One region of the [Clostridium] saccharolyticum WM1 genome, then DNA from elsewhere that is predicted to be linked to it. Evidence: riboswitches for the same ligand, from Rfam matches in the RefSeq annotation. Region 1 holds a riboswitch; the other holds the start of a gene.
What was found. Region 1 has a riboswitch for ZMP and ZTP ahead of CLOSA_RS15775 (ECF transporter S component). Riboswitches for the same ligand answer to the same signal wherever they lie in the genome.
Positions count from the first base shown of each region.

Region 2: it holds a riboswitch for ZMP and ZTP, as region 1 does, so the genes downstream of both, CLOSA_RS11015 (IMP cyclohydrolase) here and CLOSA_RS15775 (ECF transporter S component) in region 1, are expected to answer to the same signal.

Region 1 is NC_014376.1:3,390,481-3,402,381, forward strand. Features, by position in the region: gene CLOSA_RS15750 (VirD4-like conjugal transfer protein, CD1115 family) at 105-1,907, shown strand; gene CLOSA_RS15755 (helix-turn-helix domain-containing protein) at 1,922-2,176, shown strand; gene CLOSA_RS15760 (helix-turn-helix domain-containing protein) at 2,355-2,678, opposite strand; gene CLOSA_RS15765 (class I SAM-dependent methyltransferase) at 2,843-3,478, opposite strand; gene CLOSA_RS15770 (N-formylglutamate amidohydrolase) at 3,570-4,376, opposite strand; gene CLOSA_RS15775 (ECF transporter S component) at 4,411-5,313, opposite strand; THF riboswitch at 5,461-5,576, opposite strand; ZMP/ZTP riboswitch at 5,643-5,723, opposite strand; gene CLOSA_RS15780 (excisionase family DNA-binding protein) at 5,984-6,160, shown strand; gene CLOSA_RS15785 (response regulator transcription factor) at 6,223-6,918, shown strand; gene CLOSA_RS15790 (sensor histidine kinase) at 6,975-7,844, shown strand; gene CLOSA_RS15795 (ABC transporter ATP-binding protein) at 7,970-8,893, shown strand; gene CLOSA_RS15800 (ABC transporter permease) at 8,877-9,671, shown strand; gene CLOSA_RS15805 (ABC transporter permease) at 9,686-10,495, shown strand; gene CLOSA_RS15810 (hypothetical protein) at 10,507-10,968, shown strand; gene CLOSA_RS15815 (hypothetical protein) at 10,985-11,248, shown strand; gene CLOSA_RS15820 (P-loop NTPase family protein) at 11,380-11,901, shown strand, end outside.
Region 2 is NC_014376.1:2,339,244-2,351,144, forward strand. Features, by position in the region: gene CLOSA_RS10980 (nickel-dependent hydrogenase large subunit) at 199-1,575, opposite strand; gene CLOSA_RS10985 (hydrogenase small subunit) at 1,578-2,411, opposite strand; gene CLOSA_RS21745 (cytochrome b5 domain-containing protein) at 2,489-2,965, opposite strand; gene CLOSA_RS10995 (hypothetical protein) at 3,025-3,282, opposite strand; gene CLOSA_RS11000 (hydrogenase maturation protease) at 3,275-3,736, opposite strand; partial or broken gene CLOSA_RS11005 (sigma-70 family RNA polymerase sigma factor) at 3,960-4,235, opposite strand; gene CLOSA_RS11010 (phosphoribosylaminoimidazolecarboxamide formyltransferase) at 4,406-5,584, opposite strand; gene CLOSA_RS11015 (IMP cyclohydrolase) at 5,599-6,312, opposite strand; ZMP/ZTP riboswitch at 6,403-6,485, opposite strand; gene CLOSA_RS11020 (ABC transporter permease) at 6,539-7,900, opposite strand; gene CLOSA_RS11025 (COG1361 S-layer family protein) at 7,890-9,725, opposite strand; gene CLOSA_RS11030 (ABC transporter ATP-binding protein) at 9,712-10,431, opposite strand; gene pyrB (aspartate carbamoyltransferase) at 10,792-11,706, shown strand; gene CLOSA_RS11040 (aspartate carbamoyltransferase regulatory subunit) at 11,709-11,901, shown strand, end outside.

The sequences.
Region 1 (11,901 bases):
CTATCTTAAACTTGATTAACAATTGCCGAGCCTTATATTTCTAAGGCCAATATTTACAGTCATTATACTACAAGTTCAATTCAAATAAAAGAAAGGAGTTCCCTATGTTATCCCAAGTAACTATTCTAATTGCAGTGGCCGCCGTGATGTTTTTTGTCATCGGCGGTCTTTCTCTTTTAGCACACTATTATACCCTTAGCGGCATTAAATCTAAAACGGTCGGTGACGGTCAGCACGGTACCGCCCGTTTTGCCACAGAAAGCGAAATCAGACGGACATACACACATGTAACCTACGAGCCGGAAAAATGGCGGCGTGGGCAGAATCTGCCCACCTTGCAGGGGCTTGTGGTAGGGAGTAAGCAAAAGGCAGGCTCTACCACCGCCCTTATTGATGACGGCGATATTCACTGCCTCATGATCGGTGCTGCCGGTGTAGGTAAAACCGCAAACTTTCTATACCCCAACATCGAATACGCCTGCGCCTCTGGCATGAGCTTCCTCTGCACCGATACCAAGGGGGATTTGTTCCGAAACTACGCAGGCATCGCAAAGGATTATTATGGCTACAAAATATCTGTGCTGGATCTGCGTAACCCCACACGCTCGGATGGGGATAACATCCTGCAGCTGGTGAACCGTTATATGGATGCCTACATGGAAAATCCGGAGAATCTCGCGCTGAAAGCTAAAGCGGAGAAGTATGCCAAAATCACTGCCAAGACCATCATCTCCAGCAGCGGCGAGGATTCGGCAAGCTATGGGCAGAACGCCTTTTTCTACGATGCCGCCGAGGGATTATTGACATCCGTGATTCTGCTGATTGCAGAATACTGTCCTCCGGAGAAGCGGCACATCATATCGGTGTTCAAAATGATACAGGATTTGCTGGCTCCCTCCCCGGTGAAGAATAAAAGTCAGTTCCAGCTGCTTATGGATAAGTTACCGACTGACCATAAGGCAAGATGGTTTGCGGGAGCCGCCCTCAACACCGCAGACCAAGCAATGGCCTCCGTGCTGTCTACGGCTATGTCACGCCTCAATGCCTTTCTGGATTCCGAGATGGAGCAGATTCTGTGCTTCGACAGCTCGCTGGACACGGAAACCTTCTGCAAGGAGAAGTGTGCCATCTTTATTGTGTTGCCGGAGGAAGATAACACGAAATACTTTATGGTGTCGTTGTTCCTGCAACAGCTCTACCGGGAGATGCTGACCGTGGCCGATGAATACGGTGGCAAGCTTCCCAACCGGGTCATGATCTTTGCCGATGAGATCGGAACCATCCCTAAGATCCAGTCAATGGAGATGATGTTCTCCGCAGGCCGTTCCCGCCGCATCAGCATGGTACCCATCATTCAATCCTTCGCTCAGCTTGAGAAAAACTACGGCAAGGAGGGTTCCGCAATTATCATTGATAACTGTCAGGACATTTTATTTGGAGGCTTTGCACCCAACTCGGAAAGCGCAGATATCCTCTCAAGGGCGTTGGGGAATAAAACCGTCATGTCCGGTTCCATCAGCAGAGGAAAGAACGATCCCAGCCAGAGCCTGCAGATGATCCAGCGCCCGCTGATGACACCGGATGAGCTGAAAACTCTGCCCAAGGGGAACTTTATTTTGGCCAAAACCGGCTGCTGTCCTATGCGTACCAAGCTGCCGTTGTTTCTGAAATGGGGCATCCGATTCGAAAAGCCCTTTGAGGGGGAGGAACGTGCCGCCCGAAAGGTTCACTATGCCGACCGCTTTGAGCTGGAGCAGGAAATCCTCCAGCGAGGCTGTGCTTATGAGGAAGATGACTTTGCTGAATTTCCGGAGCCTCCCGGTGATGACCGCAACGGAGGTATGCTGCATACTCCAGTGCAGGAGCATGAGTCGGAGCTTCCCACCATGCCTCTACGTACCGATTAGGGGGTGTTCGTGATTTGAACTATCTTTCCTCACTCTATGCTGAAAATGTCCCACACCGTGCCGTGGCGGTTTACCGGTATCTGAAAGACCGGGCGAACAGGGACGGAACCTGTTATCCTGCAATCGGTACGATTGCTAAGGACTTGAAGCTCTCCCGCCGCACGGTACAGCGAGCCATCGCCGACCTCGAAAAGACCGGCTATCTTCAAAAGGAACAGCGCTGGCGGGAAAACGGCGGCAAGAGTAGTCTGCTGTTTACGGTGAAATGAGAAAACACATACCCTACCGCCAAGGGAGCAGTGCGTCCTGTCGGCGGCATATGGTATGTGTCATCATGGCCTATGCAGTGAACTTGTCACTCTAAGGATTTCTTTAAACACAGAGAAACAACAATAATTACTTTAACATGAAGAAAATCCACCTCCGAAGAAAGAAGATGGATTCTGCTTATCTGGCATCCAATAGCGCCTTGATGGTTGCGGCGGCTATTTTGATTTCCTTTTTGCCGCACAGCTGAATCATATGCATGAGCTGTTCTTTTTCTCTGTCTGAATGTTGAATTTCTGGGTAAAAGATCGTATCGGCTGATATTTTCAAGGCGCGGATAATCTTAAGTAGTACCGGCATTCTTGGGTGTTTGTTTTCATTTTCAATGGCCATTATGTATCTTGGCGTGACTCCGACCTGTTCCGCAAGGGCATCCTGTGTCATGCCTGCGGCAATCCGGGCTTCCTTTATGGTCTGACCAAATGAGTTCAGCAATTCCTCCACTGTAAGTTCACCTCCTCACCCAATTTTACAGTATGGGCTTAGGATTGAGAACGAACCAGTGATGACTGTTAGGGAGAACAAAAAACAATAATAACCTAGGTCATTGATGAAAAGCAAGATATACTGGTTGTTTTTTGAAGGTAACTTAAGAATAAACGATAGACTTAGGAAAGTTTCCTTCCTATGAAATAAAATCCATTCGATTTGTGTCCGTTCATAGTTGTAAATGTCAGGCGTTCATACTTTAATGTACGGAAATCAAGCAAAAGCTCCTTCAACCATTTCTCTGAGTGATGGCGAAGAACGGCGCCTTCCGGCAATTCAAAGACACCATAGATGCCATACTTTTCTTCAAAGCTTTGATAGCGGGCTTGATTTCGTTCATCTGAATTGATAAGGAAATCGTTGATGTAGAGAATTCCGTCAGGTTTTAATACACGATTTATTTCGGAAATCAGAGCCTGCTGTTCTTCATTGCTTTTGATACAAGTCAGGACGGCAAAGAGTATCACTGCGTCTATACTATGATCCGGCAAATCAATCCCTGCATCTTTTTTCAAACGGAGGTCAAGATAAGGAGCCTGCTGTTTTCCCCGTTCGATCATTCCCTGCGAAAAATCCATGCCAATCAGATGCCTGTACCCAAGATGATGTAATTCGTTTAATGTACGGCCATAGCCGCACCCAACATCAAGAATGACGGCATTGAGATCGAGATAATTGGCGAATTCATTTGCCTGAAATGGCGTTGTAAACTGTTTTGTCTCCGATACACTGTTCCAGTAATCTTTTTGTTCCATCGGATTATTCCTCCTTTTGTGATTTTATTGATTATATCGGGATACGTAGAAATTATTTCCATTGTAGACATATACCGTAAAATACGCGTTGCTATTTCGACTGTTCTATATTTACCCCCCAAAACAAAGGCAGTCGCATAAACGCTTCCTTTAGCTTCTGCTTTGCAGATTGAAAAAGCATTTCGTTTCTATCCGTTAGCTCTTCTTCTCCAAAGTAGCGGTCTGCGATATATTTTGTATACCGCAGTTCCATCATCACACCCTCAATCCGCTCGCCAAAAAGCTCACGGTAATGATTAATAATATGTCCTCCCAAGTTTGCATTATCTATAACACTGTAGCCTTGTGCTGTAAGATTTTCGTGCAGTCCATACAACGTCTGCTCAGAGGATGTAACGCCGCATCGGTTGGATAAATAAATATCTTGGCTGCCGCCATCGCCAAAGTCAAGGAAGAAACTGTGCAAGTCCAAAAGGAGAACCGACGGATACACCTTTAATTTTTCACGCAAAAGTTTTTCAAGCGCCTGATGATAAGGGTCATAATACAGGCCTACCCGACGGTTAATTTCATTCTCATTCAGCGGTGAAGAATACAAACGGCTGCCTTGAGTGTTTTCCTGATAGACCACGGTTTGACGATAATCCCCCTTTTTTGCACTTTCGGCCGGCCGGTTCATATCTACCACATAACGGCTTAGGTGGTTGATGATCGTGGTGCAGCCCATTGCAGGAAGAAAGTCGTATAGCTCCGGCAAGAACCAATCTGTGTTTGACAGACAGACGCCTTTAAGGAAGCTACTGCGAATGTCTTCGGGGACAAAGGTGCCGCTGTGGGGTAAATCAATCACCACCGGAAACTGGTGTACGTTTTCATTTAAAACCGTATAGTGTTCCAAAATGCTCCGCTCCAATCTTACGAGTCTTTGATTTCTATTTGAACTTAACGGATGACCCATTCATTATCTCTTGCAGGGTATTCTGTTTTCTGCAAATGCCCATCAGAATGACCACAAAATATGCCTTGACTGTATTGCCAAGGATTTCTTCAATTACTCTGGGAATCCATATGACTGCAAACGGCAGTACCTTCCATGCGGTAAAAATTGTTTCACGCAATACGACTGTGTTAAGAGTTGTGACAATCAAACCGGAACCAATCATAGCGATAAGAAGTTGGGGGATATGCTCCCTGCTTGTGTCATGAAAAATCTTTTTCGACAGGAAGAGATCAGCGGCTAACAACAGGATGCCGAGAGTTGCGCATCCAATCATTGCGGTTGTGACCCAAGAAATATATGTTGCCAGATTTCCCGATGGATCTTTTGTACCAATGGTTCTTTCAATCAGCATTTTACTGATAAGGTGCATGTTGTCCGTATTGACGTTTTCTTTTTGTACATGATTGTAGAATTCACGATTAACGCCATCGGCAGCCAGAAACGCAATATTACAAATCCCTGCTAATAACATGAGTACGGAAAAAATTGCAACTATCATTCTCATTTTCTTGTTGTCTTTGTTGCGCAGGACAGACCATAATGCGCCCCGGATAAATCCACCGGCAGCTACGACCAGCGTCATAAGAGGTATATAGGTTCCAACAGGCTTTAAAAGGTAACCCAAAAAGTCAGAAAGCCCGGACACAACCGCGCCATATACTGGCCCGAATAACAGGGATGGCATAATGGAGAAAATGCCGGAGATGCCAACACTCATTCCATTTTGACCAAACACGGGTATGTAGAAAGAAAATGTTGTTTTTAAAACAAGTGAAATACTGAGAAATACCGCAGAGATTGTGATGCGGCGCACATATAAAGTTGTATTCTTCAATTTAACTTCTCCCTTCTTAAATAGAACGTGACATAGAAAGTTTATTGTTAAATTGAAATTCTAAGTTATAACCATCAAATACACCTCCTGTCATGCAGCACAGCTACACAACAAGAGGCACAATCATTACACCGCTTCTCCTTATGCAGCAGCGGGATGCGAACCTTGTACCGTAAGCCCTAAAAGGCTTTTCGTCCCTCTGACAACTCCCCGTTCAGAAGGCACTGCAAATCAATGATTTACGCACAACGTTCTACTCTGCTCTGATTCAAATGTTCTCTGAATGGTATTAAGTGCATTCAGAAAATAAAAAAGACCCACCAATCCAAGCATCATGCCCAGACGGTCGGCTTTCCAAAACGCTGTACTCCCTGTGGTTGAATCCACTTCCGTCAGTCATACAGCACATTTATATTACCACTGCTCATTAGTATTGTCAACTTCAAGGCACAAATAGAAATTTATTGGACTCGTTGCATGATATAGCGTGAGCTCGCAGGCTTTCAAGAATTCTTTCCAAGCAAAAGAACCTAATAGAAATTTTTCGAATTTGCGCACAGCCAGCTCCCTCTCTTAATTAAAGTGAGAGGACTGGCTTTGCAAGGCGGTTGTTGCTTTCATTCGCGATTGCGTATATACTGAGAGAAAGACACAAGTTGGAGGAATACAAATGCTTGATTATATATCCGTACAGCAGGCCGCTGATCAATGGGGTATCTCAAAGAGAAGAATACAGAAGCTCTGCGAGGAAAACAGAATAGCCGGAGCGGTTCGCTTCGGTCGCGCATGGGCAATTCCAAAGGATGCGGAGAAACCAGCTGATGCGAGAAAGAAAGAAAAAAAGTGAATTGATAACTTTGGCTTTTATTTTCTATGTGAGAAAATGAATTGATACAGGGAGGATTGAAAATGAGCTATAAAATCTTAGTGATTGATGATGATAAAGAGCTGTGTGCTTTGATCAAGCAGAGTGTGGCGGTTGAAAGTATAGACGCAGATCACTGCTATTCCGGCACGGACGGGCTCGCTATGCTCCAGAAGAATGATTACCAGCTTATTCTTTTGGATGTGATGATGCCGGGACTGGACGGCTTTCAGACTATGGAGAAAATACGGCAGAAAAGCAGTGTTCCCATACTAATGCTGACCTCCAAAAATGACAGCACATCAAAGATTCGCGGACTGCGCTCCGGTGCGGATGATTATCTGACAAAACCTTTTGATATGGATGAACTGATTGCCCGTGTGGTTTCCTTAATCCGCCGTTATACGCGGTTCAATACGACTGGAGATCATTCTCAGCCGCTGACTTATCAGGGGCTGACCATAGACATGGACAGCCGGAGCGTAACCACTCAGAACGGGACGTTTGAATTGCCGCCGAAAGAATTTGACCTGCTGCTGTTTTGCGCGAAAAATCAGGGGAAGATTTTAACAAAACAGCAGATTTACGAGGAAGTTTGGGGTGAATCATACGTTTATGATGACAGCAATATTATGGCGATTATCAGCAGGCTCCGCAAAAAAATCGAATCTGATTCCAGCGCTCCCTATTACATCCAGACGGTAAAAGGAATCGGCTACCGCTTCAACAAGGAGGTGTAGGCGTGATTCTCGATGTGACATTAGGCATACTCCTCTTCCTTGCTCTTCTGCTCGGTATGATTTGTATGGGAAAACTCCTTGGCGTTAAGCGGCAGCTTCAGGACATGACAGATGCTCTGAATGACATTGAAGCCGGAAACGGAAATCGCAGAATTCTTGCCGTGGACAATGAGTTGACCGCAGACCTTTCCTACAAAATGAATGAAATTGTTACCCGTTACGAGGAACAGCTCTCCGGGCTCAGGGCAGCAGACGAAACCAACCGCCAGCTCATGACCAGCCTCTCCCATGACGTGCGGACACCGCTCACTACCCTGATCGGCTATCTGGATGCGTCGCATAGAGGCGTTGTCACAGGAAAAGAGCGCGAAGATTATCTGGAAATCGCCAGACACAAAGCCCACGACCTGAAGGATTATATCGACATCCTGTTCGACTGGTTCAAGCTCAATTCCAGCGAATTCGCCTTATCCATAGAACGGGTGGAGCTTGCGGAGCTAACCCGAAATGTTCTGAAAGACTGGATTCCCATATTTGAAGAAAATCATCTGGACTACGAAATTAATATTCCGGAAAGGCCGCTGTTTGCAAAGGTGGATTTGGACGGATATGCCCGTATTATCAACAATCTGGTGCAAAACGTCATTACCCATAGCCGGGCCACACAGATAAAAATCGAAATGACACAAGAAGGAAATAATATTGAAATCCGTATCACAGACAACGGGATCGGCATCGAGAAAGCGGATTTGCCGCACATCTTTGAGCGGTTGTATAAATGTGATAAAGGCCGCTCTGATAAGGGAAGCGGATTGGGACTGTCCATTGTCTGGCAGATGGTCGAAAAAATGGACGGTAAGATTACCGCCCAAAGTGAACCAAACCGATATACAGCGTTTATCGTTGGCTTCTCAGTAAAAAATTGAGTGAATCCCTGTCTGTGGGCAGGGATTTTTTCTGCCAAAATTGCAAGGTTAATGCAAGGTTAATGCAAGGTTAATGCAAGCTTGGCGTGTTACACTGGTTTCAGTAAGAAAAGGAGGTTCTGAGATTGAGTGATATAATCATTGAAACAAAAAATCTTACCAAACAATATGGCGCGCAGAAAAGCGTTGCCAACCTGAGTATTCATGTAAAAAAGGGTCGTATTTATGGGTTGCTCGGACGAAACGGTGCCGGAAAAACCACGACGATGAAAATGCTGCTAGGCCTGACGCAGCCGACCTCGGGAGAGGTGAAAATTTTCGGTAAAAGCATTCGTGGAAATGAGAAAAAAATCCTGCCACGTGTCGGCAACCTCATTGAGTCGCCGGGCTTTTACCCAAATCTGACCGGCACGGAAAACCTGAATATCTTTGCCCGACTCCGGGGTGTTTCCAAGCGCAACGCTGTTTCCAGCGCATTGGAAGTTGTCGGGCTGCCATACGGCGATAAAAAACTGTTTTCACAATACTCACTCGGTATGAAGCAGCGTCTGGCCATCGCGCTTGCCATCATGCACGACCCGGAACTGCTGATTCTGGACGAGCCGATCAACGGGCTTGACCCCATCGGCATTGCGGAAGTCCGTTCGTTCATCCGGGAGCTGTGCGACGCGAGAGGAAAAACCATTTTGATTTCCAGCCACATTCTTTCGGAAATATCCCTGCTGGCGGACGATATCGGTATCATCGACCATGGGGCTCTGCTGGAGGAAGAAAGTCTTTTTGAATTAGAAGAAAAAAACAGTAAGTATGTTCATTTCATCGTCTCCGACACGGCACAGGCGGCCAGAATCATGGAGCGAAGCTTTGGGGCAAAAAATTTTACGGTGGAAAATGACCGCAGTCTGCGCCTGTACGATACGAATTTGCCGGTGACCGCGCTCACCCGCGCTTTTATTGAGAATGGATTGGAGGTCGCGGAAGCCCACACCTGCGAGGACACGCTGGAGGACTACTTCAAGCGCGTGACCGGGGGTGAGGGCATTGCATAACCTGATCCTTTGTGAATTTCAAAAGTTCAAACGGCGTCCCATGTTTCTGCTGGCGACACTGGCGGCATTCATTTTTCCGATTGTGATGACAGCGCTGTACTGGAACACCCCAACGCAGCCGGATTTTGACAATCTATTTTCGGGAATTGTTGACTACGGAGATTTCCTTCTACTGCTTCCCATTTTGGTGGTAATCTCTACTTCGCTGTTTTTTACGGAGCAGGACAGCGACACGTTAAAAAACCTTGCGACGATCCCGGTCTCAAGAGAAAGGCTTGTGCTGGCGAAAATAAGCGTCATGGCGATTGTTGCCGTGGCCTATTCCCTCGGCGGATTTCTAGCCAGTGCAGTGTGCGCAAAGCTGCTGGGCATGGCTCTTATCAATATGGGGCAGAAATTTTTTCTCAGCATTTTGCTTGGGCTTATGCTCCTGGTAGCGTCTCTCCCATGCGTAGTATTAGTGGTGTGGTTCAATAAGAACAACCTGATTTCCATTGTCATCACCCTGTTTTATACGATTGTCAACTACGTCGTCCACTTTACGGACGCAGGCATGCTGACACCTGTCGGTGTGAATATCGGGACGGTGCTGCCCATCCCGCTGATCAACCGCTGGATCTATCAGTTTTACGATCCGGGGAAAGGTTCAGCATCGGAATTTTATGAAACCATGAGGCCATACTTTGTTTCCACCCCCGTCTGCCTTGTAATCCTTGCTGTGATGGCGGTTGTGTTTACCGCGCTGATGATACGGATTTACAACCAGCGCGAACTATAGAAGGAGGCGTGACGATGAATTTGATTCGCACAGAATTTCAAAAACTGAAACGGTACAGCATCATCCTCGTTGGCATCATCGGTGTAACCTGTTCTCCTATCATTTCGATTGCAATGCAGAACATGATGTCGGACGACGCCAAGACCGTTTTGAACTATACATTTCCTGATTTACTTAACAGCACCATCTGGAACAACATGACAATCTTTTTCCCTATGATTCTCGCCCTGATCGGTGGCTATATGATTAACCGGGAATACACGGATGACACTCTCAAGAATCTGCTGACCGTCCCCGTCAGTTTTCCACGCCTTATGACTGGCAAGCTGACCGCCCTCGGTATGGTTGCGTTGCTGCTCGGTCTTTATAACGCATTCGTTACAATAATCGTCGGCCTGATCTGCTGCCCGGAAAACATGTCGCTAAGCATCATTTTATCGGGTAGTGTCCAGATTATCGGAATGGCCTTGTTTATCTGCATTGGGGAATTCCCTCTGATCGCCCTTTGCGGGCGCAGACAGGACGCTTTCCGGGGCGGAGCCGTGGTTGCATTCCTTCTCGGATACATTACGATTTACTTTAAGAATCCCGTGATTCGCAATCTGTGGCCGTTGTCAGCCGGACTCAGTATCGTACGCTTCGGCGGCGAGGGCTTTGTGTCCGATACCGCAGGCAGCTATGCTTCCACGCAGAACGTTTTAATTGGCATCTGCGTAATCTTAGCAATGATACTGCTGACCGGAATCATTATCAATATTCCGAGCAAAGACGCAGCTGCAGCCGCTTCCTTAAAGAAGAGCGGTCACGGCAAGCATAACCGATAGGAGGTTCACAAGTGAAAAAATCAATCCTTTTTTTAATGATAGCGTGCTGCTTCGTTTTTGTACTGACAGGCTGCACTAAAGATGAGATCGTTGATCACTACAACCAAACTCTTCAGGAAGCCGGGGACGATAACCTGACAAAAGACAGCAAATTGCAGGGAAAGCGCAGCTTCGGCTCCGACAGCTATGTCGGGAACTATTCCGCTGATTACGACGGATTCACAGGAACGGAAACCCTGTTTGGCGGAACGGCGCTGGAACGGGAGGACGGAAATAAAATTGAAATCACCTGCACCCTCAACATCACGGATGGGACTGCAAAGGTTGTTTTTAAGTCAGGGACGGATGACCCTCAGGTGCTGATCGAAAGCAGCGGCGATTATTCTGAAACAATTGAGCTGCCATCTGCCAGCAACTATATAGCCGTTGAGGGCGATGGCTTCACTGGCTCTGTAGAACTGGAAATCAAATAAAAGGAGTAAAAAAACCATGAAAAATAAAATTCTAAGTATCATTGCCTTTATAACGATCTTTGTCCCAATTACTATTCTCTTTGTGTGGAAGCCGTCCGACCCGAACGCGACAGGTATCGTGATCGGTTACTTCATCTTCATCGCGCTCAGCTTTATTTATTCACTGTTTCTGTTTGCCAAAAAGCATTTGAGAGATATTTATACCAAAATTGCTCTTGGCCTGAACGCGGTGTACCTTGTGGGTATTCTGGCTTTTGTCGTGATTCCGCGTCTTATCTAAGATTGTCAGAAAAAATAACACGGGATTATCTATGAAACTGAGCGTGTATATTTGCAGTCAGCAAATCATTGCTGTATACAGTAGTCCTTGGGCATATTAATTTTTCAGGAAAGGAGCATGAACATTGTAATATGAACCGTGATGTACTGCACTGTACCGGTCTCACGAAAATAGAGGCCGGGGAAACAATCTTTCATGATATCAGCTTTAATCTGCACTACGGGAAAATCATAGCCTGTACAGGAGCCGGAACCCACGCGCTAATACGGATTTTGATCGGCAAAGATGCCAATTACATAGGGAAGTTTCAAATCGACGGGTCTATGGGATATGTGCTGCTGTCGGACACAGTCCCACTGGAGCAGACCCCCTTACAGGTCTTACAGAAAGCAAATGCAAAGCACGAAACTGACAATATGCTAACCGGTATGCTGTTGATTGCCGGGCTGGATGGTAAGGAGAAGATGCTATGCAGCGAACTGACATCAGGCGAGATCCGCAGACTGCTGGTGATACGAGAAATCCTGAAAGCTCCTGATTTATTGGTTCTGGAGGATATGTTTACAGATGCTTCAGCGTATGATCAAAAAATCATAAAGAGAATGCTCATTGAGGTTAACGCATACATAGCCGTGCTTCTAACCGCGTCCTCC
Region 2 (11,901 bases), 1.1 Mb from region 1:
CATGGGAAACATCATACATTATAATAAGAGTATATATCAGGTCCTTGGAATGAATATGATCGTACATCAACCAAAAACCGAAGAAGGCAGGAAAGAATTAGAAAAAAAAGCCGCCTGCCTCCATAGCCATGCCGTCCTTCAATATTTACAGCAGCTTTCCTGCCCTACGGATCAAAAACAGGCTCTTATAGAGGAGCTTCACACAAGCTGAATTGTATTCCTATGCTTCCCGCCGGAAAAAACATGTGTGGCACAGGATACGCAGGGGTCAAAGGAACGTATGATCCTTCCGATTTCCACAGGTGCTTCCAGTTGATTGACAGGCGCTCCTATGAGTGCCTGCTCTCCGGTTCCCTTCATCCCGTTTGATTGGGTTGATAAATTCCATGCAGACGGCGTTATGATCTGATAAAAAGCGATTGTCCTGTTTTCAATATAGAGCCAGTGGCCAAGAGCTCCCCGTGTCGTATCTACCAGTCCCTTTCCCGATGATTGCAATGGAATCTCATACTCCTCCTGCATAGGCACTCCGGGAATCAGGTTGTCGATGAGCGTTTGCATGATTTCCACAATCTTTTTGGCTTCCAACACTCTCGCAATGGTCCGGTCCATGGCTGATATCCCGTTTCCATACTCGCCGGAAAGCCACTGCCTTGCAAGTGGTCCTACCTCGTAAGGGATATTGTCATATCTCGGCGCCTTAACCCAGGAATATGCCTGGGGTTTGTTTCTGTCAGGTTCATCATTTTCATTAAACCAGGCATACTCATCTTCCTGAGACAGGAGGCCAGGATCAAAGGAGCTGGTTTTTCCTTGTGAGTAAACAAGTGGATTCACATAGAGGGTTCCTAAATCCTTATAATTGTTAAAACACCCGTAACTCAACAGGTTTCCATAGCCTCCCCCCATATGGTAATACTCCGGGTAATAAGTACCTATGGTGTACACATCGGGGATCATCTTTTCTGTAATAAACTGCCCTATGCCATATAGAATGGATTTTATGCTGATGATCTTATCTGCCGAAATGGGTGATGTGATTCCTCCGATAAATACTCCGTGGTTATGAGGTGCTTTTCCTCCCAGGATGGCTAACATCTGATGGGAATTCCGGCTGAACTCCAGGGAATCAAAGTAATCCTTTACCATTTTATCATTAATATCCTTGGGAAGCCTGAAATCATCATGCTCCCTTTTAAACAGGGGATAGTCTTCCGGAAGCTTTACATAGTCCGGAAGGGTAAGCTGATAAAAATGCCTTAAGTGGTTTTGCAGAAATTCACAAGCATGAAGGAGATCTCTGAGATACCTTCCCTGCTCAGAAGGAACAATGTTCAGTGCTTCTTCCAGGGCAAGCGCTGAAGCCATGGAATGAGCGGTGGAACATATCCCGCAAATGCGCTGTGTAAAATAGACCGCATCAAACGGGCTTCTTCCCTGGAGCATTTTTTCAAATCCCCGAAACATCATACCTTTCGTTCTCGCATCCACAATGGATTGGTTCTCAATGTCTGCATCAATTTCCATGTATCCATTAATACGGGTAATGGGATTTATGGTTACTCTTTCAGCCATGCCTACTCCTCTCTCATGGTATCGTAAATAATAAACGGCTCCATGGCATCTGGAAATCCGAACTGGGCACATCCAATACAGGGAGAATCATCACCAACCGGCCAGTTGACATGCCCGTTCCACTGGCGTATGGGGCAATCGATCTGAGTGACCGGCCCTTTACAGCCCATCATGAACATACAGGTTTCTTCCCCAAGGGAAGAGGCAAATATACCATTGTCGTAATAAGACCTCCTGGGGCATCTGTCATGTATGGTGGTACTGTAAAACATCAGAGGGCGGTCCCTGCTGTCAAGAGGGGGCTCTCCATACAATATCAGATAGGCCAGAGTCCCCATAAACCAGTCCGGATGACAGGGACATCCTGTCAGCTTGATCACCTTCCGCCCTAATACCTCCTGAATCCCCACACATTGTGTAGGGTTGGGCCTGGCTGCAGACACTCCCCCGTGAGAAGCGCAGGCTCCCACAGCAATCACATGGGCTGCACGTTCTCCCAGTCTTGTAATGGCTTCCAATCCCGTAATTTCCCTGCCGTTATGCCTGCCTACGGTCTGGTAGGAACCGTTGTCTTTTAATGATACCGCGCCTTCCGCGGCCAGGATATAATCGCTGCCTATGATGCCAAACAACTGGTCCATGGCATCATTTCCTTCAGAAGCTACGAGGGTGTTGCTGTAAATGAAATTAGTCATTTGAGTCAACAGATACTGAAAGTCCGGATTTTGGCCATCAAGAAGGGAAATGGTATTACCTGTACATCCGTTTAATTCAAGCCAGACCAGGTTCTGCTTTGGCCGTACATGATTGGCAATATCGTTCTTTACCCTGTTCACAAGGCTTTCCGTTGTTTTTAACTTACTTTCCTGATAAGGACATTTAAAGCTTTCACAACCCAAATTCATCACCAGCTTTACACTAAAGTCAGATAGCCTACTACCGGCAATCTGGTTAAGACCATTGCTCCCGGATGACAGGTTTGAAATTCGTAGGTTAAATCTCTTCCGGGAAAAAGGCCGAAATGACTGTCCCCCATCCAAACGGAATTATTTGTAACATCATACACCACTCCGTTTACCGCAACATAAGCAGGAGCCCCGTTCTTGCCGTCATATTGGGATAATTCATTCATAGTAAAGTATCTTGGGGGGTTGTTTTCTTCCTGGGTCTGACTTGCATAGACGGCCTCATAGGGATTTTGGATTTCATCCATACTTAGCTGGTTTGACTGGGTGAAATACTTGATGTGGCTTTCCAGCATGACTACTTCACTGCTTAAATGATCCAATACTGCTCCGCTGTCATGCTGACTGGAATAGAGCTTTTCAACATCTTCGTTTATTTGTCTTATGCTGTTTCCTACATAATCTAAAAACAAATTTAATTCCATATATAACCTCCAAAATAATCAGAATTGTTGATATGCTGTACCGATGGTATAAGCCTCCCTTATTGAAATATTTCCCCATCAATTTCATCTATCACCGCAGTAAGAGGCTCTATTTCCTGTCTTTGTACCTGAATGTTTGTCCAGTCCCCTACAAGGGAATTTTTTCGTTCAGTAAAATATTCCCGAATACTGGATTCACTTATATGACTGTGTGTATGTACCGTAATTGTCAGCTTTAAGATCTTTGCAATGGCGTTTTCATTGCATATATCAATGACTGACTCATATAAATTCTGGTTCAAGAAAGTGTCATGCATGAATGGTTTCCTCCCATAGGATTTTTTGAATTACATTTTCAATTTCCCTGCAGATTTGGGGCAGCTTATGATTCAGAACTGCACTGAGTTCATAACCGATACCGATTTCGGATATTTCAATTCCGATGAGATAGCCCTGAAATTGGACTCCGTACAGCTTCATGAGCTCTACCATGCTCATATCATGCTGCATGGAAAACAAGGAAGGCTGCGAAATTACATCTTTAAGGCTGAAAAGATGAACTTTTCCAGGTTCTTCTCTTGGGGAAAGTGCGTCAAGTATCAATATAAAATCATCCTCATCCAGTAAATAAAAACAGTGTTGAAAATCGGTTTCTCCAATGATTACATGGACATCCTGTTGGGTCAGCCGGTCTTCCAGCATTTCGGCAGCTTTAATTGCTATAGCGTCATCCTTCATAAACCGGTTGCCGATAGCAACTAACTTCACCATATTCTTGCCTCCTTCCCTAAATTTGTCATTTATCCATATATATGTTGGACATAGTCAAATATTCTTTACCGGAACAAGATCAGAGTAAAAATCACAGTGTTTTTTCTTGCCAAAGGGACAGCCTGGTAAACATAAGAAAAAACAGCTAGTCAAAACCGGTGTATGCCTGTTATATCAAGGCATACACCGGTTCCCTAATTTCTATGGTATGGAGCCGTCATGATAGGATACCATTCTCCACACATTTGGCCGCATAAGTGGCCAGCCTGGAGCCTCTGTCCGGATGAAAGGTATTAACGGCTTTGATTAGTCCTATGGTCCCTACGGAAAGAAGGTCTTCCATATCATAATCCGTATTCTGATACTTTTTTGCCACATGTGCCACCAGGCGCATATTCCGCTCGATGAGTGTGGCTCTCGCCTCCCGATCCCCTTCCTGGTATCGTTCCAGACACTCTCGTTCTTCTCGCGCAGTTAAAGGTTTGGGAAAAGTCTTCAAAGAAAGCCACCTTAAACTTACTTACTCTCATTTTATGCCGCCCCTCTCTCTAAAGTGCTTTTACAAGAAATATTGGCTGGTACTTATTTTCCCTCTCTACCGCAGAACAGGCAATCAAAGCGGGCTCAGCTCAGACGCCATGTACAGGATCGAACCCATCCGTCTTCGTATCAATGGTGAAACAGGCGGACACCGGTAAAGGCCATAGCCATGCCGTATTTATTGCAGGTTTCAATCACCTGGTCATCCCGGACCGAGCCTCCTGGCTGGGCCACATACCGTACACCGCTTTTATAAGCACGGTCTATGTTGTCACCGAAGGGGAAGAAGGCGTCAGAACCCAGAGAGACTCCTGTCAGCCTGTCCAGCCATGCACGCTTCTCTTCTCTCGTAAATACTGCAGGCTTCACCCTGAAGATATTTTCCCATCTGCCATCCGAAATTATATCCATAGAATCGTCTCCGATGTAGACATCAATGGCATTGTCTCTGTCCGCACGGCCAATTCCATCTACAAAGGGAAGTTCTAATACCTGAGGAGCCTGGCGCAAAAACCAGTTATCCGCCTTATTTCCTGCCAGTCTGGTACAGTGGATACGGGACTGCTGCCCCGCCCCGATGCCGATGGCCTGTCCGTCTTTTGCAAAGCAAACGGAGTTGGACTGAGTGTATTTTAAAGTAATAAGGGAAATGATCAGATCAATTTTTGCTGTTTGAGGAATTTCCTTGTTCTCTGTGACTATATTTTTAAAAAGTCCTTCATCAATCCTCCCTTCATTTCTTCCCTGCTCAAAGATGATCCCATAAACCTGTTTTCTCTCAAGAAGCTCCGGCTCATACTCCGGATCAATCTGGATAATATTATAGCTTCCGTTCTTTTTGGATTTTAGAAGTTCCAAAGCTTCCGGTTCATATCCAGGAGCGATGACACCGTCAGACACTTCCCGCTTGATAATCCTGGCAGTATCTTTATCGCAGATATCAGAAAGGGAAATAAAATCCCCAAAGGAAGACATGCGGTCAGCACCTCTTGCTCTGGCATAAGCACAGGCCAGAGGAGAAAGACCTTCCATGTCCTCAACCCGGCAAATCCTTGCAAGCACCGGATCCAGCGGAAGTCCCACAGCTGCTCCCGCCGGGGACACATGCTTAAAAGAAGCAGCTGCAGGAAGGCCGGTGGCTTCCTTCATTTCCTTTACCAGCTGCCAGCCATGAAAGGCATCCAGGAAATTAATATATCCCGGACGGCCGCTTAAGACCTGAATGGGAAGCTCTTTTCCCTGGGGCATAAAAATCCTGGAAGGTTTCTGATTCGGGTTACATCCATATTTTAATTCCAGCTCGTTCATCTTTTGTACTCCTGTCATTGATTTTTATTCACGATCCGGGTCTCATAATCTCCGGTTTCTATGTCAATATACCTTACAAAGAGAGAAATCTTATTATCCCCGTGCAGGCTTTCCCATATCATGGCAGTAAATTCATCCAGATCATCAAGGGCTGCCACCAGCTTCGGCTCCCCTTCAAAGCTTGGCAATGGAGTTCCATCATGCATATAGGTGTGAAGGAAATGAGCTTCACCTGCCGCCGGATTGTCATAAGCAAAGGTATAGCGGTTGCAGGAATCCGGATCCCCATGATTGCTCTTTATGAGAGACATGGCATAATTAAAACGTCCTCCCTCTATATGCATGATTCCGGAAATGCGTGGAGTGTAATTTGGATTGTCCGGCTCAAATTCCCTGCACCGCAAGGATTGCTCAAAGGTCAGCTGGATATCCATTCCCTCATAGATGGTGTCGGTCTGATCTCCGTTTGTGACAATGGTTTTATTTCCCATGACCCGCACCGGGGCGTAAATAATAAGGCTTGGGTCCGTGACCTTGGAAGGGTCGAAGGCCTGGGTGCGGATACCTTCCCCGTCCTCTACAAAAACACGGTTGCGGCTGTTTTCGCTTCTCCCCATAATGAAATAAGCGGCAACCGCCTTTGTTCCATCCGGTGTTTTTCCCATTATAATGCCTCTTCCCGGATAGGAATTGCTCCTTAAATCGTCTTGCAAAGAAATCAAATTCATGAGATCTGGTCTCCTTTCTGAATGAAAACAAATTGTTTTTGATTTACAGGACATGGTTTTCTGCAAATCAAAAAACCGCCTGGACATCCCTTAGGGTGCCCAGGCGGCCGGCTTTTATTGTATCGTGCTCCCCGTGGTATTACTCCACTTATCCGCCAGTCGCACGTACCTTATTTAACATCATATTATATTCTACAAAAAAATGCAAGTCTCTTTTGTAAATCAGCTATTCATTTCGGATAGCGGCAAGAGGGCTCAGCTTCATGGCCCTTAAAGCAGGGAAAAATCCTGCCGCCATGCCTACAAAAATTGCAAAACCAACGGCTGTCAAGGAAAGCCATGCCGGGATTCTGGAAAGATCGCCGGGCATACCTGCCATAAAGCGGCCGGAAAGAAACTTATTTATGAGGAATGATACTCCATAGCTGAACAGGATTCCCGTTATTCCTCCTAAAAATCCGATAAAACCGGATTCCAGAAGGAACATATTCCTGATATTATTCATATCACATCCCAAAACCTTCAGGATCCCGATTTCCTTTGTTCTTTCATAAATGGACATCATCATGGTATTGGCAATGCCGATGGCCGCCACGAACAGGGATACGGCTCCGATCCCTCCCAATAGGGCCTGAACCATTTGAGCCTGCTTCTGGGATTGTTCCAGCCATTCCATATTGCTGTTGGCCTGATAGCCCATATCTGTAATGGTTTTCTGTACCGCCGTCACATGGTTCATATCATCCACTTCCACAATGGCCTGCTGGTAAATAAAATAGTTGTAGGGTTTCCCCTTTTTATTGGTTGGCTGATTGGGAATGGGCTTCTTTTTAAAAATCTGTTTTAACTGGGCCTTTAAGGCATCCAGGTCCACATAAACGTTATAGCTGTAACTATTCCATTCTTCGGTTCCTCCTGCTACCAGTCCTGCCGTTGGAATTAAATACTTTTTGGGAGGTTTGACGGTTTTACCTCCCTCTCCCGTTCCCCCGTTCTGAGATTGGTAATAGGCATCCATATCAAAAATCACAAATAAGGGCCTATTCATGAAATCAATGTTTGGAATGCTGGATGGATCCTCATAATAGTCGTTGCGGTTGCTTTTTGGGTTGTTAAAATTTCTGGCCACCATATTCCCTACGATCATCTGAAGATCCCTTTTTCCCGGTTCCGGGATGCCGCCTTCCTTTAAGGGAATATTCTTCATATACTCCTGGGTGACTCCAATAAGGTTGATATAAGCCTGATAAGCCCCCTGGGTCATCAAAACATTGGTCTCCAAAAGGGGAGAAGCTGCAGTAACGTGCTCCAGCTTACCAAATTGGGCGATCACATCGTCGGTCATATAATTGGGGTCCTTGCTGTTCTCATTACCTCCCCACATGGCGTTGGAATATACGGAAATTTCTGTAAGGCTTCCGTAGGAAGCGATCTGTTCCATGGTAAGTTCATTAAAACCGATCCCCAAAGACACCATGACAACAATGGAAGCCGTACCGATCAAAACTCCCAGAACCGTTAAAAATGTCCTTAGCTTCCTGCGTCTTAAATTGTTGACACTCATGGAAAGCAAATCGCTAAATCTCATTGTTATTTTCCTCTTCCAATGCTTCCTTTTTCCGTTTGCGCCTCTTAAGCACAAATACCGTTCCAAAGGTTCCTATAACCAGGGCAGCAACCACTGCCGGAATGATGAGCTTTCCATATTTGGAAGAGCCTTCCGGCTCTGTTACCGCCGGGAAATCTCCTGAACCATCCATTCCGGGATCCTGATCCATCTGTTCTGTTACCGTTAAAGACAGTTCCTTTTCAATGGGTTCGCTGACGGCACCGTTTTCATCCTCGTAGGTGATCATAACCTTGATTTTCCCATCATCCATGGTTGGAGCTGATCCGGTGATCATAGCATCTACATTCCCGGATTCTCCCGGCTTAATATTTCCTACATAGCTGTTGGTCTGTTGTATAGAATCCCCCACAAAGGCTACCATGACATTGTAGAGGAGCACCTTTCCCGTGTTATTGATGGGAAACATCACATTTGTCTCAGAGCCTACGGAAATTGTATCCGGCATTACCTCAATGGTGCCCGTGTTCAACCGGGAGACCTGTTTGACAGGAATGTTCACCGTTACCTTTTCTTCGGCGTTTTTAAACTCAGGGCTGTCATATTTTTCATTAATGGTAATGGCATAGGTCCTTTGGTCCACCCAGGCTCCGGCCCGCAGCTTCACCTTAACATCCGTGGTCTGGCCTGCGGAAAGGGAGTTCACAACTATGGATGAGGAACCGGAATCCAAGGTAAATACTGCACTGTCCGTAACTTTTTCTGATTCCAGGTTAAAAAGAATGTTGCTTGCGGCGACGTTTTCAGAGGCGTTTTTCATATGAAGGATCATTTCAAACTCCTCCCCGGCATAGACCGTCTCAGGATTCGTCTGAAACCCATCCACAATGATTCTGGCTTTTGTCCTGTCGTTGGCGTTAAAATCACCGGTCTCCTCTTCCTTGTCTTTATTCTGAACCTTTACATAAAAGGATTCTTCCGCTTTCTGGACATCCCCCTCAGTGCTGTCACGATATTCAATAGTAAAAGTGATGGGATAATATCCGCTGTAAACATCCTTGCGGATATTCATACTGTATGGAACCTCCACTGTCTCACCACCACCGATCCGGTCGTAGTGCCTGGTGTAGTTTCCGTCATTAATGTCAAAAGGGAACTTGGTGCTGTCCTGGTTCAGCCCCATCCGGATGTCTACATCAAAAGCGGTAATATTGGAAGAGTTACGGAAATTTATTTTAAAATTCATGGTTTCTGGAAAAATACCAGATGGCGTATTCTGGTTTTCTCCAAGTTCAAACTGAATCGTCCCTTCATCTTTCCCGGATTCCGTGGTTGAGGTGGATTTTGTGATCCAGATGTTGACCTTTTCATAGCTGGCATGGGCACCATCATCTTTTTTGGTTGCATCTGTTAATACTTCCAAAGGTACCAGGTAATAGCCCTCTGCAATGTCTCGGCGGACCCTTGCAGTGAGAGAAATGCTCTTAGAAGTTCCACTCTTTACTGTTCCCAGTTTTTTGTTATCAAAGGTATTGGACGTAATTTCAAAAGGAAAGATGGCTCCGGAATACTTTGTCTCTTCGTCTGCATTTTCTGTCGCCTGATATTCCTGCTCTGCCAGATCCCGGTCAAACCTCACCGCTACGTTGTTTAAATCACTGTTGCCATTGTTTGTAAAAACCATATTAATAGTAACGGTCTCTCCAGTCTTTCCAGATGGAGACTTTTTTACATCAATGTAGGTATTTCTGCTTAAATCATACTGGGCAAAAGCCGCACCAGGCATAGTTCCAATGACCATAAGAGCCGCAAGCAGCCACAGAAGTCCTTTCCTACCCTTCTTCATTTTCCATATCCTCCTTCGTATCCTCATGATGCTGTTCTTCGATTTTAACGATTTTTCCATCTACTATATGGAATTGTCTGTCTGCAAACTTTGCAATATAATTATCATGAGTAACCATGACCAGAGTCTGATTCTGTTCTCTCACGATTCTCTGCATCAGGCTTAATATTTCCCTGGTGGTCTTTGAATCTAAGTTTCCAGTTGGTTCATCCGCAAAGATGATCCGGGGATCTACCGCCAAAGCTCTTGCAATTCCGACTCTCTGCTGCTGGCCGCCTGACATTTCATTGGCCATATGTTTCATCTGCTTTTCAAGACCCACCAGTTTTATGTATTCCCTTGCCTTTTCATTCCTTACTTTTCTAGGGACTCCCCGGAACGACAGTGGCAAAGCCACATTCTCCACCGCATTCATAGTCTTTAACAGATTGTAGGACTGGAAAATAAAACCAACATGTTTTCTGCGGAATGATACCAGTTGATTTTCCGATAGCTTCTCTATATGGCTCCCGCCAATAACGATCTCACCCTTTGACGGCTTTTCAAGACCAGCAAGCATATTTAAAAGAGTGGATTTACCGGAGCCGGAGGGGCCTACGATCGCACAAAATTCCCCTTTGTATATGGTAAAGTCCACGCCGTTTAACGCATAGACCTTTGTGTTTCCCACTTTGTACACCTTATAAAGATTCTTAACCTGAATCATAGGTGCCTTACCTTCCTCCAAAACAGACACCCCCTTTCTATATATTTGCAAGCAATGAGCCAGGCACAGGAATGTAAGCATGCCTGCAACTGGCAAATGTTGCAAGGATCAATAGCCTGCAACTAGCAGGACATATGACTTTGCATACACATTATACAACAAGATATTTCCATCGGTCATTCTTTATTTTCTTACACTTCCTTAAATATTCCTTACAGGACCCTCTTCCAATTCCTGGAAAAAACCGCAGGTTTAGATTATATCATAAATTTTAAAAAAGTGTTGAAATATTTTAACTAATACTGTATAGTAGATGGGATAGAATTTTAAACCTTAATTTAGTGGATAAAGGAGATTCTTATGAGACATTTACTTAACCCGTTAGACTTTAGTGTGGAAGAGACAGGGCAGCTTTTGGATCTGGCCAAAGATATCGAAGAAAATCTTCCAAAATATTCTCATGTATGCGATGGAAAAAAATTAGCGACATTATTTTATGAGCCAAGTACAAGAACTCGTTTGAGTTTCGAGGCTGCCATGTTGAATCTGGGCGGCAGTGTACTAGGCTTTTCTTCTGCTGACTCCAGTTCTGCCGCAAAAGGAGAAAGTGTTGCTGACACCATTCGGGTCCTTTCCTGCTACGCAGACATATGTGCCATGAGACATCCCAAAGAAGGAGCTCCGCTGGTTGCTGCTAACCATTCCAGCATACCGGTAATCAATGCCGGAGACGGAGGACACCAGCATCCGACCCAGACCCTTACTGATCTTCTTTCCATACGTTCTTTAAAAGGCCGCTTAAATGATCTGACCATCGGCCTCTGCGGTGATTTAAAATTCGGCCGAACGGTCCACTCTCTGATTAATGCTCTTGTACGATACGAAAACATTAAATTCATCTTGATTTCTCCCCCTGAACTGCGAGTACCTGAATACATCCGTGAAGATGTGTTAAAGGCCAACAACATCGAATTTATGGAAATGGACAGCCTTGACGAAGCGATGCCGTCTCTTGATATCCTGTACATGACCCGTGTGCAAAAGGAGCGCTTCTTTAATGAAGAGGATTACATCCGTTTGAAGGACTGTTATATTCTGGACAAAAAGAAAATGAAACTGGCAAAACAAGATATGTATGTTCTTCACCCCCTTCCAAGAGTCAACGAAATTTCCGTGGAGATTGACGAAGATCCCAGAGCCGCCTACTTTAAGCAGGCGAAATACGGCGTGTATGTGCGCATGGCCCTTATCATGACATTATTGGAGGTAAAATAATCATGTTAAATATCAGCGGATTAAAAGAAGGAATCGTTTTAGATCACATAGAAGCAGGAAAAAGCTTAGAAATATATTATAACCTGGGTCTGGACAAGCTGGACTGTCAGGTGGCTATCATCAAGAATGCCAAAAGCAATAAGATGGGGAAAAAGGATATTATAAAAATTGAAGGCGGCTTAGACCACATTGATC